2 regions of the Bacillus sp. CGMCC 1.16607 genome follow, and region 2 is predicted to be linked to the other one. Evidence: predicted binding sites of a transcription regulator. Region 2 holds the regulator's gene; the other holds the start of a gene.
What was found. The regulator LexA, encoded in region 2, represses DNA repair genes until DNA is damaged. The targets are predictions, from matches to a motif close to CGAACATATGTTCG.
Positions count from the first base shown of each region.

Region 1: a site for LexA is predicted at 4,096-4,109, ahead of ACFSO7_RS09400 (YolD-like family protein). Genes of this name have one in related genera too.

Region 1 covers NZ_JBHUJX010000013.1:79,273-85,157, forward strand. The annotation lists gene ACFSO7_RS09385 (ABC transporter ATP-binding protein) at 1-1,510, opposite strand, end outside; gene ACFSO7_RS09390 (ABC transporter ATP-binding protein) at 1,515-3,263, opposite strand; partial or broken gene ACFSO7_RS09395 (YneF family protein) at 3,576-3,656, opposite strand; gene ACFSO7_RS09400 (YolD-like family protein) at 3,793-4,068, opposite strand; gene ACFSO7_RS09405 (hypothetical protein) at 4,353-4,514, opposite strand; gene ACFSO7_RS09410 (helix-turn-helix domain-containing protein) at 4,719-4,925, shown strand; gene ACFSO7_RS09415 (hypothetical protein) at 4,992-5,177, shown strand; gene ACFSO7_RS24030 (DUF7662 domain-containing protein) at 5,464-5,649, shown strand; gene ACFSO7_RS09420 (excalibur calcium-binding domain-containing protein) at 5,717-5,885, opposite strand, start outside.
Region 2 covers NZ_JBHUJX010000008.1:729,250-735,134, reverse strand. The annotation lists gene tkt (transketolase) at 1-1,483, opposite strand, end outside; gene ACFSO7_RS06535 (DUF896 domain-containing protein) at 1,669-1,902, opposite strand; gene ACFSO7_RS06530 (YneB family resolvase-like protein) at 2,002-2,649, opposite strand; gene yneA (cell division suppressor protein YneA) at 2,653-2,976, opposite strand; gene lexA (transcriptional repressor LexA) at 3,134-3,754, shown strand; gene glnA (type I glutamate--ammonia ligase) at 4,064-5,398, opposite strand; gene ACFSO7_RS06510 (MerR family transcriptional regulator) at 5,416-5,823, opposite strand.

The sequences.
Region 1 (5,885 bases), on a different contig from region 2:
CAGCTGCAATCGTTCTTGCAAATGCGATAAGTTGTCTTTGCCCACTCGAGAAAGTAGATCCTCTCTCAACCACTTTATGCTCATATGAATCGTCTAATTTTTCAATAAATGTATGTGCTTGAACGAACCTAGCTGCTTCCTCTACTTCATTATTAGTAATTCCATTATTATAAAGACGAATATTATCAGATACAGTACCGAAGAAGAGGAATGGATCTTGGAGAACAAGCCCCATTTTATTTCTTAGCTCATCTTTCTTAAAAGATTTTATCGAATGTCCATCAATGATAATGTCCCCTTTTTCAAACTCATAGAATCTCATTAAAAGGTTTATAATTGAACTCTTCCCGCTACCTGTATGCCCAACCAATGCAACAGTTTGACCTGGCTCTGCAGTAAAAGAAATATTTTTTAATACATCTCTCTTTCCATCGTAAGAGAATGTAAGATTCTTCACTTCAATTCTACCTGATTGAATGGATAAATTTCCTTCTTGCTCTTGAATTGGCGCTACTTCATCTTCGTCCAATAATTTAAATACACGAGAACCAGCTACAATTGCTTGTTGAAACAATGATAATCGCATCATCATATTATTGATCGGTTCAAAAAACCGGTCTAAATAATTAATAAAAGCATATAAAACTCCAATTTCAATGGGTGATTCGAAAGAAGAAATCCCGAAAAAACTCAAAACAATTATTAAAGCGGCAACATACACGAGATCCACAGCTGGACGAAGCAATAGACCGTCAACTTTGATGTTTTTCATTCCTGATTGATAATGCATTTCATTAATTTCTTCAAACTCTTTACGTAATCTTTTTTCTTGACGGAACACTTGAATGATTGACATACCTTGTAAAGATTCGCTTAACTTCGCATTAAGCTGACTTAATCTTTCACGCATATCCTGGTAAAAACGAGAGCTGTATTTCCGATATGCACTCATAATGAAAAAAATGACAGGTAAGATCAACATACAGAACAAAGCTAGTTTAACATTGAGAAAAAACATAGCAATAAAGATTCCTGTAAGTAAAAAGGCACTTTGAATAAAAGTTGCGATGACAGTCACGAACATATCCTTGATCGCTTCTGTATCATTAGTGACACGTGAGACAATGCTACCTGCTGGCGTTTTATCAAAATATTTCAATCCTAATGAATGAACTTTCGAAAAAACGTCAATTCTCATCTGTTGAATAATTTTTAAAGCAACTTCTTGAAACTTAATTAGTTGTAAATAAGACACGATGACATTCGTTATTTGAAGGCCGATATAGGCTGCCGCTAAAATAAATAATGGTTTAAAAACCAAATTTCTTGGTCTTAAGTGATCGTCAATAAATATTTTCACTAGTATCGGACCTAAAATATCAACAACTGTTGTAATGAATAAGAGCAAAAATGCTATGATAATTGCTTTTATGTGTGGTCTAGTATAGGAAAGGAGGCGAAAAAGAACATTTCTTTGTTCCCTTCCATCTAGTTCTCGAATCTTTTCCATTATTTTACCCTCCATGCTCCACAAGCTCTTCTAGCTGTTGTCTTTCGAACATTTCTTTATACCAACCATCCTGCTGCATTAATTCCTCATGAGTACCCTGTTCTGAAATTCGTCCCTCATCAAGAACAAGTATGAGATCGGCATGCGCAATCGCACTTAAACGATGTGCCGTAATGATTGTCGTTTTTTCTTCTCTATTCTCCCTTAAAGCCTTAAGTATCTTTTCCTCTGTTTGAGCATCTACTGCCGAGAGTGAATCGTCTAATACTAGAACCTCTGCATCCATTAGAATAGCCCTAGCAATCGAAATTCTCTGTTTTTGCCCCCCTGATAAGGATACTCCTCTTTCTCCTACAACAGTTGAATATCCATCAGTGAATTGTTTAATATCTTCATGAATATATGCGGTTTTCGCTGCCTCTTCAATCTCCTGCAAAGTAGCAGTCGGATTTGTAAAGGCAATGTTTTCACCGATCGAAGCGGAAAATAGAAAATGATCCTGTGGTACATAACCAATCGCTTCTCTTAATGCTTCCATCTTATAATTTGGTATCGGATTCCCACCAAAATAGATTTCCCCTTCATATCCTTCAAACTCACGTATTAACAGCTTAAGTAAAGTGGTTTTACCTGCTCCTGTTTTTCCAACGATCCCTAAAGTTTCTCCTCTTCTCAGTTTAAAATGGATATCTTTTAAAACTGGTACTGTCTCATTTGGATAAGTAAACGAATCGAGTGAATATTCGATATCTCCACTTGGAACTGTTCCTAATGCATTGGGAACATCGGGCATGTCAATTTTCTCAGATAATAGGTTTTGAATCCGATCATAAGAAGCACGACCACGCTCCACAATATTAAATAACCAACCAAAGGCGAGCATTGGCCAAATTAATAGCCCTAAATACGAAGTAAAAGAGACGAGTTCACCAATCGATAATTGACCATTAATTACAAACTTTGCACCAAATGCTAGTGATAGAAAAAAAGAAATTCCAACAATAATGGAAATGGTAGGATCATATAATGAATCTATCTTTGCCACACGAATGTTCTTCTCAACTACTTCATGTGATAGTTGTTGGAAGTCTTCAATATCCTCTTTTTCTTGACCGAACGTTTTGATTACTTTTATTCCTGTTATACTTTCTTGAGTCTTATCATTCAACGATGAAAAAGCCTCTTGCGCTTTGTGAAAATGCTTATGCAGTAATGTTCCATACCAATTAGTTAATAAAGCCATAATTGGCATTGGAATTAATGCGATCAATGTCAGCTTCCAACTAATTGTAAATGCCATCGCAACAATGACAAAACCACCAGTTGCAATCGAATCAACTAAAGTTAATATCCCTGATCCAGCCGTTTGCTGAACCGCTGAAATATCATTTGTTGCATGAGCCATTAAATCTCCAACCCTTTTCTTTTGATAAAAAGACTGGGACATATTTGTAAAATGCTCATATAGCTTGTTTCGCAAAAGCTTAGATAATTTTACTGCCGATCCAAAAATCATAATTCTCCAATAATAACGAAGAACATACATGATAAGACCAGCTAAGATAATGATCCCAACAAATTTAAATAAAGACGATTTCGTTAGAGTGTCATTACTAATCTGGTCTACCACCATTCCTATGATTTTCGGTGGGATGATTTGCAAAAATGCAACAAATAATAAAATTCCTATTCCAATTAAATAAGCCTTTTTTTCCTGTTTGAAATACCACATTAAATCTAAAAACACTTTCATAACAAACTTCCCCCATACGTTAATAGCAATGTTAGACTTGATTAGTTTATCAAATATTCTTAAAATAAGGAAGATTTTAGATTTTTATTACTTGCCTATTTTTTGTAAACTTAACAAAAGCGCGCGGCGCCTTGATCATCCCCGACAAGCAAATGCCGTCCCAAAGAGAAGGCTGCTCTTTGGGACGGCATTTGACCTCGAGGTCTAGGCGCTGGACGTGGATTATACAAGTTAAGAAGTTATCCACATCCGAATATTATATAGTTTCCTAAAAGATAAAAAAACACCCGTTTGAAATGAGTGTTCTTGTTATTATTTAAATTGCTTATTCATTGCTTGCATCATTTGATTGATTTTCTTTTGGGAAGGCTTCTGACCCATTTGCATCAAAATGTTGATACATCAAGGTTTTCACCAGCTATTACTACCACTTTTTCTATTAAGAAAAATATACCCTATTTTAATAGTTTGTCTACTAAAACAGAGAAAATTTGGTTAAGTTATCTGAAATATTGAATATAATGGTAGATTAATCATCAAAATTAGTAATCCCTACTATGTCACTGAATTTTACTTTCATTATATATCCGTCATTTTTTTCTAAATAAATCACATTACCTACTTCTTCAAATCTTACAATTAACCCTTCATACTCCCAAAAGTATCCGTCTTCCCAAGTTTTGATTTTCACTATATTAGCAAAACCCCTAGCTTCAAGTATTATGTTTTCAATATCTACTATTTGGTGCTCAGATAAGTAAGACGAAGACACTACCTTATTTAATTCACTTTCACGAATCGTCATTATAAATCACTCCTTGAATATATTATACGAACAATTGTTCCGTTTTGAAACAAAAAAATACACCAATTATAAAATTGGTGCAATTCAGAAATACTTCATAGCCATTCTCACAAATTTCATTTTATTATAGCAAGAAGACAGATGAAGAGATTGAATAGTAGTTAGGGGGAGCGACTATTACAGGTTGCTCTTTTTTGTAATTAGTATTTATTATTTTGTATTGAAAGTAGATTAATATTGATTATTTTGTATTAAAATATTTTTCTAGATTATTGGTATAAAGATTACTTAAAGTTTCTAGACCCTCTAGGATACTTAGTAACTCCGTCAAGAGTATAAGAATCGTAATTTATGTAGTTACTAAGATGTGCTGTTGGGTCATTTTGCTTTTCATTATTTCCATTTTCATGGCGTTCAATAATTTCTTCAATGCCTATCTTTGTCATGTTAAAAGCTGCTCCGAGTATTTTAAGGTGCAAAAATTAACCATTTCTAAAATGTAATTCAAAAATACATAAGATATATTTGCTAATATATTTGCTGCTTAGTAAAGGATATTTGATACTGGTTGTCCATTATTCCATCTATCCAATAAAATTGTGAAAGGAATTATTATTATTTTTGGAGTATATTTTATAGAGGTATTTGCAATGCTTAAAAGTCGTATAGGCGAATTATTAAGGGTATCAAAATATAGACGAGAATATATCATAAAAGAATTGGATATCAGTCAAAACACGTTGTCAAATTGGGTGACTGGTAAAACTTACCCTACAATAGATAAAGCATTTTTATTAGCTGAGTTATTAGAGGTTAAAGTTGATGATTTTTATGAAAGAATAGAAGATGAAGAGTGAGTAAATAAATTTATTACTTTAGAGAGTACAAATAAATAACCATTTAATACAATCAGAGGTAAGACAATGAAGAAATACATGTTAAAAAATGAATTTAAAGATATTAAAAAAGGAACTCAATTTTACGTTATTGTTGAATCTGAGTTTATAGGTGTTAAAGAGTTTGTTTTACGAACTCATGATTTTGTTCATAGGATAACAATCACTGAAGATGAGCTCAAAGAGAATTTTATCTATTTAGATGATAAATAATGTTTCGGAATAAAAGAAAAATTTATTAATGGCAGGAGGAATAATCATGACAAAACAAAGAGGAAATAGAAATCAACGGATGTATTCTTGCTGATCAAGGTGACGTTGACTAAGATGTATTCTTAGAGAAGTTTATAAGATTTGTAGAATCAAACGGTTGGTATTTTGGTGGGGTTTAACCTCGATAGATTAAGATGGTAAAATACTAGATAATCAAAATAAATACTACGGAAATTATCTTAAAATCTATAATTATTTTATGGAAAATAGAAATAAACATGATAATATGGTTCTTTGTTTTGAGGATATAGATAATATTCTCGAATTTAAACTACCTAAGTCAGCTTATCAATATCCTGCGTGGTGGGCTAATCAAGGTTATGGATCTCAAGCTAAAGTATGGATATACGCAGGATGGAGAACAATGGATGTAAAATTAGGTGAAAGTGTAACATTCCAACTAAGAAAATAAATAGTTATTTAATTTAATATAGGAGCAACTATTTTAGCTACTCCTTTAATATATTCAAATTTATTATTTATTTTTCACATGCAATATTATCTTTATCACGATCTAATCTAGTGTTTGCATCATACATTTCTGTTGAAACAGTTGGTGTATATTTTGTTTTTCCACCTTTGTTCTTCGCATCTTTTGTACGAGCGACTCCACCTTTATAAATCTTATTCAACTCGGTGCAATTCTTA
Region 2 (5,885 bases):
CTGGACGAATGACAGATAAATTAGGCATTGCACGTAAAGCTGGTAACTGTTCAATCGGTTCATGTGTAGGGCCATCTTCACCTACTGCGATACTATCATGTGTAAATACATAGGTAACAGGTAAACCCATTAAAGCTGCCAATCGAATCGCAGGGCGCAAATAATCTGAAAACACAAAGAATGTTCCACCAAACACTTTTAATCCACCATGTAATGCCATACCATTTAACGCAGCACCCATTGCGAATTCACGAACACCAAACCAAATATTACGACCTTCGTATGTATTTGGTAAGAAATCATTTGACCCTTTAATAGTTGTATTGTTCGATCCAGCAAGGTCAGCCGAGCCGCCAAACAGAGAAGGTAAATTTTTTGCCATCCCATTTATTACCTCAGCAGATGAAGCACGACTTGCTAAGCTTTTCCCTTCTGTATAGACGGGAATATCTTTATCCCACCCTGCAGGTAGCTCTTGATTTAGGGCCATTTCAAGCTGTAAACCTAGTTCTGGGAATTTCTCTTTGTACTGTTCAAATAATTCATTCCACTCTTTTTCCTTGTTCTGACCATTTTCTACAACTTTCTCTTTAAAATAGTCATATACTTCTTGTGGAATATGGAAATCCTCTTCGAAGGTCCATTGATAAGCTTCTTTCGTTAATTTCAATTCATCTGCACCTAACGGCTTACCATGTACATCTGATTTTCCAGACATATTAGGGGAACCGTAGCCAATTACCGTTTTTACTTCGATCATTGTTGGACGATTTAAGTCCTGTTTCGCCTCTTCTAGCGCTTGCGCTATTTCTTCTAAATTATTTCCATCTTCTACTTTTATATATTGCCATCCATAGGATTTGAATCGGTCAGCAACACTTTCCGAGAATGACTGAGACAAATCCCCATCTAATGAAATATCATTTGAATCGTATAACACTACTAATCGACCAAGTTTAAGATGACCTGCTAGTGATGCCGCCTCTGCGGATACACCCTCCATTAAGTCACCATCTCCGCAAATACTATATGTATAATGATTAATTAATTCATAACTCTCTTTATTATATACAGCAGCAACATGACGCTCAGCCATTGCCATACCAACAGCCATCGCGATACCTTGGCCTAATGGCCCTGTAGTAGCTTCTACACCAGCAGTATGTCTAAATTCTGGATGCCCTGGAGTTTTACTTCCCCATTGACGGAAATTCTTTATATCATCCATTGATAAATCGTAACCAGATAAATGTAATAAACTATATAGCAGCATGGACCCATGACCTGCCGATAAAACAAAACGATCACGATTGAACCAATTTGGATTTTTTGGATTATGATTCATAAAACGAGTCCATAATGTATAAGCCATTGGAGCTGCACCCATCGGCATTCCCGGATGACCTGAATTCGCTTTTTCAATTGCATCAATCGATAAAGTACGTATGGAAGCTACGGAAAGAGCATCAATCTTTTCAAACATAAAATACATTCCCTTCAAAGTAGATTAACTATAGATTTTAATTTTCAATATTAATATTAATGTGTCCATACTATTAATACAACCAAACGAATACTTAAATAGCAAAAAAAGCCACTTTGTAAATATTTTGTCACAAAGATGGCTTAAGTATGTGTGAGTTGGATAAAAGACAAAACCGTGTACTACTAGTGCAAAGGAGTATTCGATTTTAACTTTTTAATTTTATCTGGTGTTACATCATCACCTTTAGGATCAATGATCTTTACACCTGTTAAAGTTTTTAGCATGGAAGAACGAAATTGTTCAAGATATTCCCTGCGAAGCCTTGACTGCTCCTTCGCTTCAAGTTCTGTTAACCCAGTTGTTTTCGCTTTTCTTGCCAATTCATTGATGCGATCAATCCGTTCATTCGGAAGCATACTCAACCCATCTTTCTTTCTAAATATCATAACAGTAACCATCATTAAAATTACTACATGATATTACTAAAAAAAAAGCTTTTTGACAAGGCAAACGATCTATCCTTCTATCGAGTCTATATAATCCTGATATCTTCTATGAACAGTGGCTTTAGAAACGTTATGGCCAAATCCTCTTAAAGTTGCCGCTATTTCAGTGAAAGTTAAATTATTTTTCCGTAATCGTACAATTTCTTCTATTGGCACTTCAATTTTTTCACGACCAGCATGCAATCCCTGGTTTTTCAAATTCCTCTTAGGTTCAAAGCCGTTTTGAACAGCTCGTTTCATTCCTCTTTTAATTTTCAAATTATGAATTTTCCGCTGATATTCTTCTACAATTCCAACAATTTGTAATACCATGGAATCTGCTTCTGATAGTTGCAATTCCCCTTGATGAGAAACCGAAAGTAATTTTACATTTTCTTTTCTAATACAATGTAATAAAGCGATCTTTGTATTTCCACGCCCAAGACGAGTTTCATCTTGTATCAGAAGTGCACCGATTGAATCTTCTTTTATTAATCGTAATACTTCTATTATTCCTTCCCTTTCAAGTTCATATCCGCTTGCTTGGTCTCTAATAATAGAAACAATTTCATAGCCTTGAATTTCTGCTAATTTAATTAATTCTTCCTCTTGTCTTTTAAGTGAAGTTTCTTGGGTTACTTTATTCGTACTAACTCTACAATAAATAATCGCTTTCATTTTTTATTCACCTATTGCACTGGCTATTTCATTAGTTGATCCACTTGGAAAATTCTTAATTGGTAAAACAACTTGTTCACCTGGGGTTAGCTTTCTTTCATCCAACTCATTATGAGTAAGCATCCAGTTGACAAATTGCTTATTTGACAATCCACTTACAGTTGAATAACGACCTGCAATGTCCCAAAGTGTATCACCATGGTTAATCGTAATGATCATATTCTGCTCTTCCTTTAAATCAGATTTAAAGCTTAAAAATAAAGCAGTAAAACAGCTTATACTAATTAATAAAATCGTGTATGTATGTTTTGTCCAAATTTGCTTCATAAACTAACACCTCTTATAGAATATATGTTCTTATTTTCCTCAAATCGATTATATTACGAACATTTGTTTGTTGTCAACACATTAACGAACTTATGTTTGTATTAATTGGTAATACATGCTATAATCGAACTAACAAATTGACATGAGGTGCGTTATTATGACAAAGTTATCCAAGCGCCAACAAGATATACTGGCCTTTATTAAAGATGAAGTTCGCGCAAAAGGTTATCCTCCGTCTGTACGAGAGATTGGAGAAGCAGTAGGTCTTGCTTCTAGTTCGACTGTACATGGACATTTAGCACGACTTGAATCAAAGGGTTTAATAAGAAGAGACCCGACTAAACCGAGAGCAATCGAAATACTGGATTTAGAAACCTCTACTATACCTATGCAAAATGTCATCACAGTCCCTGTGATTGGAAAAGTAACAGCAGGACTTCCTATTACCGCGATTGAAAATGTCGAGGAATATTTTCCACTTCCAGCAAGTTTTGCACCAGCTGACGAAAATGTTTTTATGTTGGAAATTATGGGAGATAGCATGATAGAAGCAGGAATATTAGATGGGGACTATGTAGTTGTTAGACAGCAACCAACTGCCAACAATGGAGATATCGTTGTTGCTATGACCGATGAAGATGAAGCTACAGTCAAGAGGTTTTTTAAAGAAAAAGACTATTTCCGCCTACAACCTGAAAATTCGTCTTTAGAACCTATCCTACTTCAAAACGTCTCCATATTAGGTAAAGTAGTTGGCGTATTCAGAAATGTTCACTAGTAGAATTTAATCATAATTAAGGTGATTAAGATGATACGACTTTATTACAATCAATACAAAAAGTTTTTCTGGCTAATTTTATTTTTCCTTTTTTCTAGCGGCACCTTCAGCAATATGGTGAATGGAACTATATTTGAGGTTATCTTAAACGGCGCCTTAAGTCTGCTATCATTATTCATATTTATCTATCTCTTATTTACAACAAATGCAAATAATAAAGAATAAGAGAGTAAGTTAAATCTGTGATGTTTTATCAATTGATAAAGACCAGATTCTGAAATTAACATATCAGAATCCGGTCTTTATTTTTTAATACATATTCATATATTGATCGCGTTCCCATTGGTGAACGGTCGTTCTAAAAATATCCCACTCAATTTCTTTCGCTTCAACAAAGTGTTCAAGAATATGTTGACCTAGTGCGGAAGTAATTACCTCGTCTGCTTTCATTTTTGTTAAAGCTTCTGCTAATGTTGCAGGCAAATCAGTAATACCTGATTCTGCACGTTCTTCAGGAGTCATTACATAAATATTTCTATCCACAGGTGCTGGAGGTGTTAATTTGTTTTTAATTCCATCTAATCCTGCTTTTAAAAGAACCGCCATAGCAAGATATGGATTCGCTGCTGGATCTACACTTCGAACCTCAACCCGCGTACTCATTCCGCGTGATGCTGGAATACGAATTAATGGAGAACGGTTTTGTGCAGACCACGCTACATAACATGGTGCCTCATAACCTGGTACTAAACGCTTATATGAGTTAACTGTCGGATTTGTAACTGCTGTAAAGTTTTGCGCATGAGTTAAAATACCTGCGATAAATTGTTTTGCTGTTTCACTCATTTGTAAATCTGCGCTAGGGTCATAGAAAGCATTTTCTCCATTATTAAAAAGAGAAAGGTTGCAGTGCATTCCAGAACCTGCTACTCCATATAACGGTTTTGGCATAAAGGTTGCATGTAATCCGTGTTTTCGTGCAATTGTTTTAACAACTAATTTAAATGTTTGGATGTCGTCACAAGCTTTTAATGCATCAGCATATTTAAAATCGATTTCATGCTGACCAGGTGCTACTTCATGGTGAGAAGCTTCGACTTCAAAACCCATTTCTTCTAGTTCTAATACGATGTCACGACGGCAATTTTCGCCAAGGTCTGTTGGCGCTAAATCAAAATAGCCTCCATTATCATTCAATTCTAGGGTTGGTTCACCCTTTTCATCTAATTTAAATAGAAAGAACTCTGGCTCAGGTCCTAGGTTGAAATCCGTAAAGCCTAGATCATTCATTTCCTTTAAAATGCGTTTTAAATTGTTTCTTGGGTCTCCACCAAAAGGAGTCCCATCTGCATTGTGAATATCACAGATTAAACGTGCTACTTTTCCTTTTTCTGCAGTCCACGGGAAAACTACCCAAGTGTCGAGATCAGGGAATAAATACATGTCTGACTCTTCAATGCGTACGAAACCTTCAATTGAAGATCCGTCGAACATCATTTTGTTGTCTAACGCTTTATCTAATTGACTAATTGGTATTTCTACGTTTTTGATTGTTCCTAGAATATCAGTAAATTGTAAACGTACAAATTTAACATTACTTTCCCCTGCTAATCGCTTAATGTCTTCTCTTGTAAACTTCGCCATGTAGATTCCTCCTAAAATTAATGAAAAAATCGACCCATCTCACCCTTTCGAGGTGATGACTGGTTAAAACGTCCTGCTTGCATGAGTTCTTTACGTAAGATTTTCCGCAATTCCTCATTAGAAAGTTCTCTTTTTACTTTTTCTACTTCTTTCTTCACTTCTTGTGATAATTCATGGTGCTCCTGAACGGCAAATAGTTTTTTAATCCCCGCCATATTTACACCTTGATCAATTAGATCTTTTATTTCAAGGAGTTTATCAATATCATTTAAACAAAAAAGTCGTCTATTCCCATCTGTTCTTGCAGGAGATATTAACTTATGTTCTTCATAATATCGGATTTGTCTTGCCGTTAAATCGGTTAATTGCATTACAGTCCCGATTGGAAACAATGGCATCGAACGACGGATTTCCTTTTCGCTCATGACTAATCTCCTTTAGATTTTTATATTATTAGTATATGTCATGTTATAAAAAGTGTCAATAT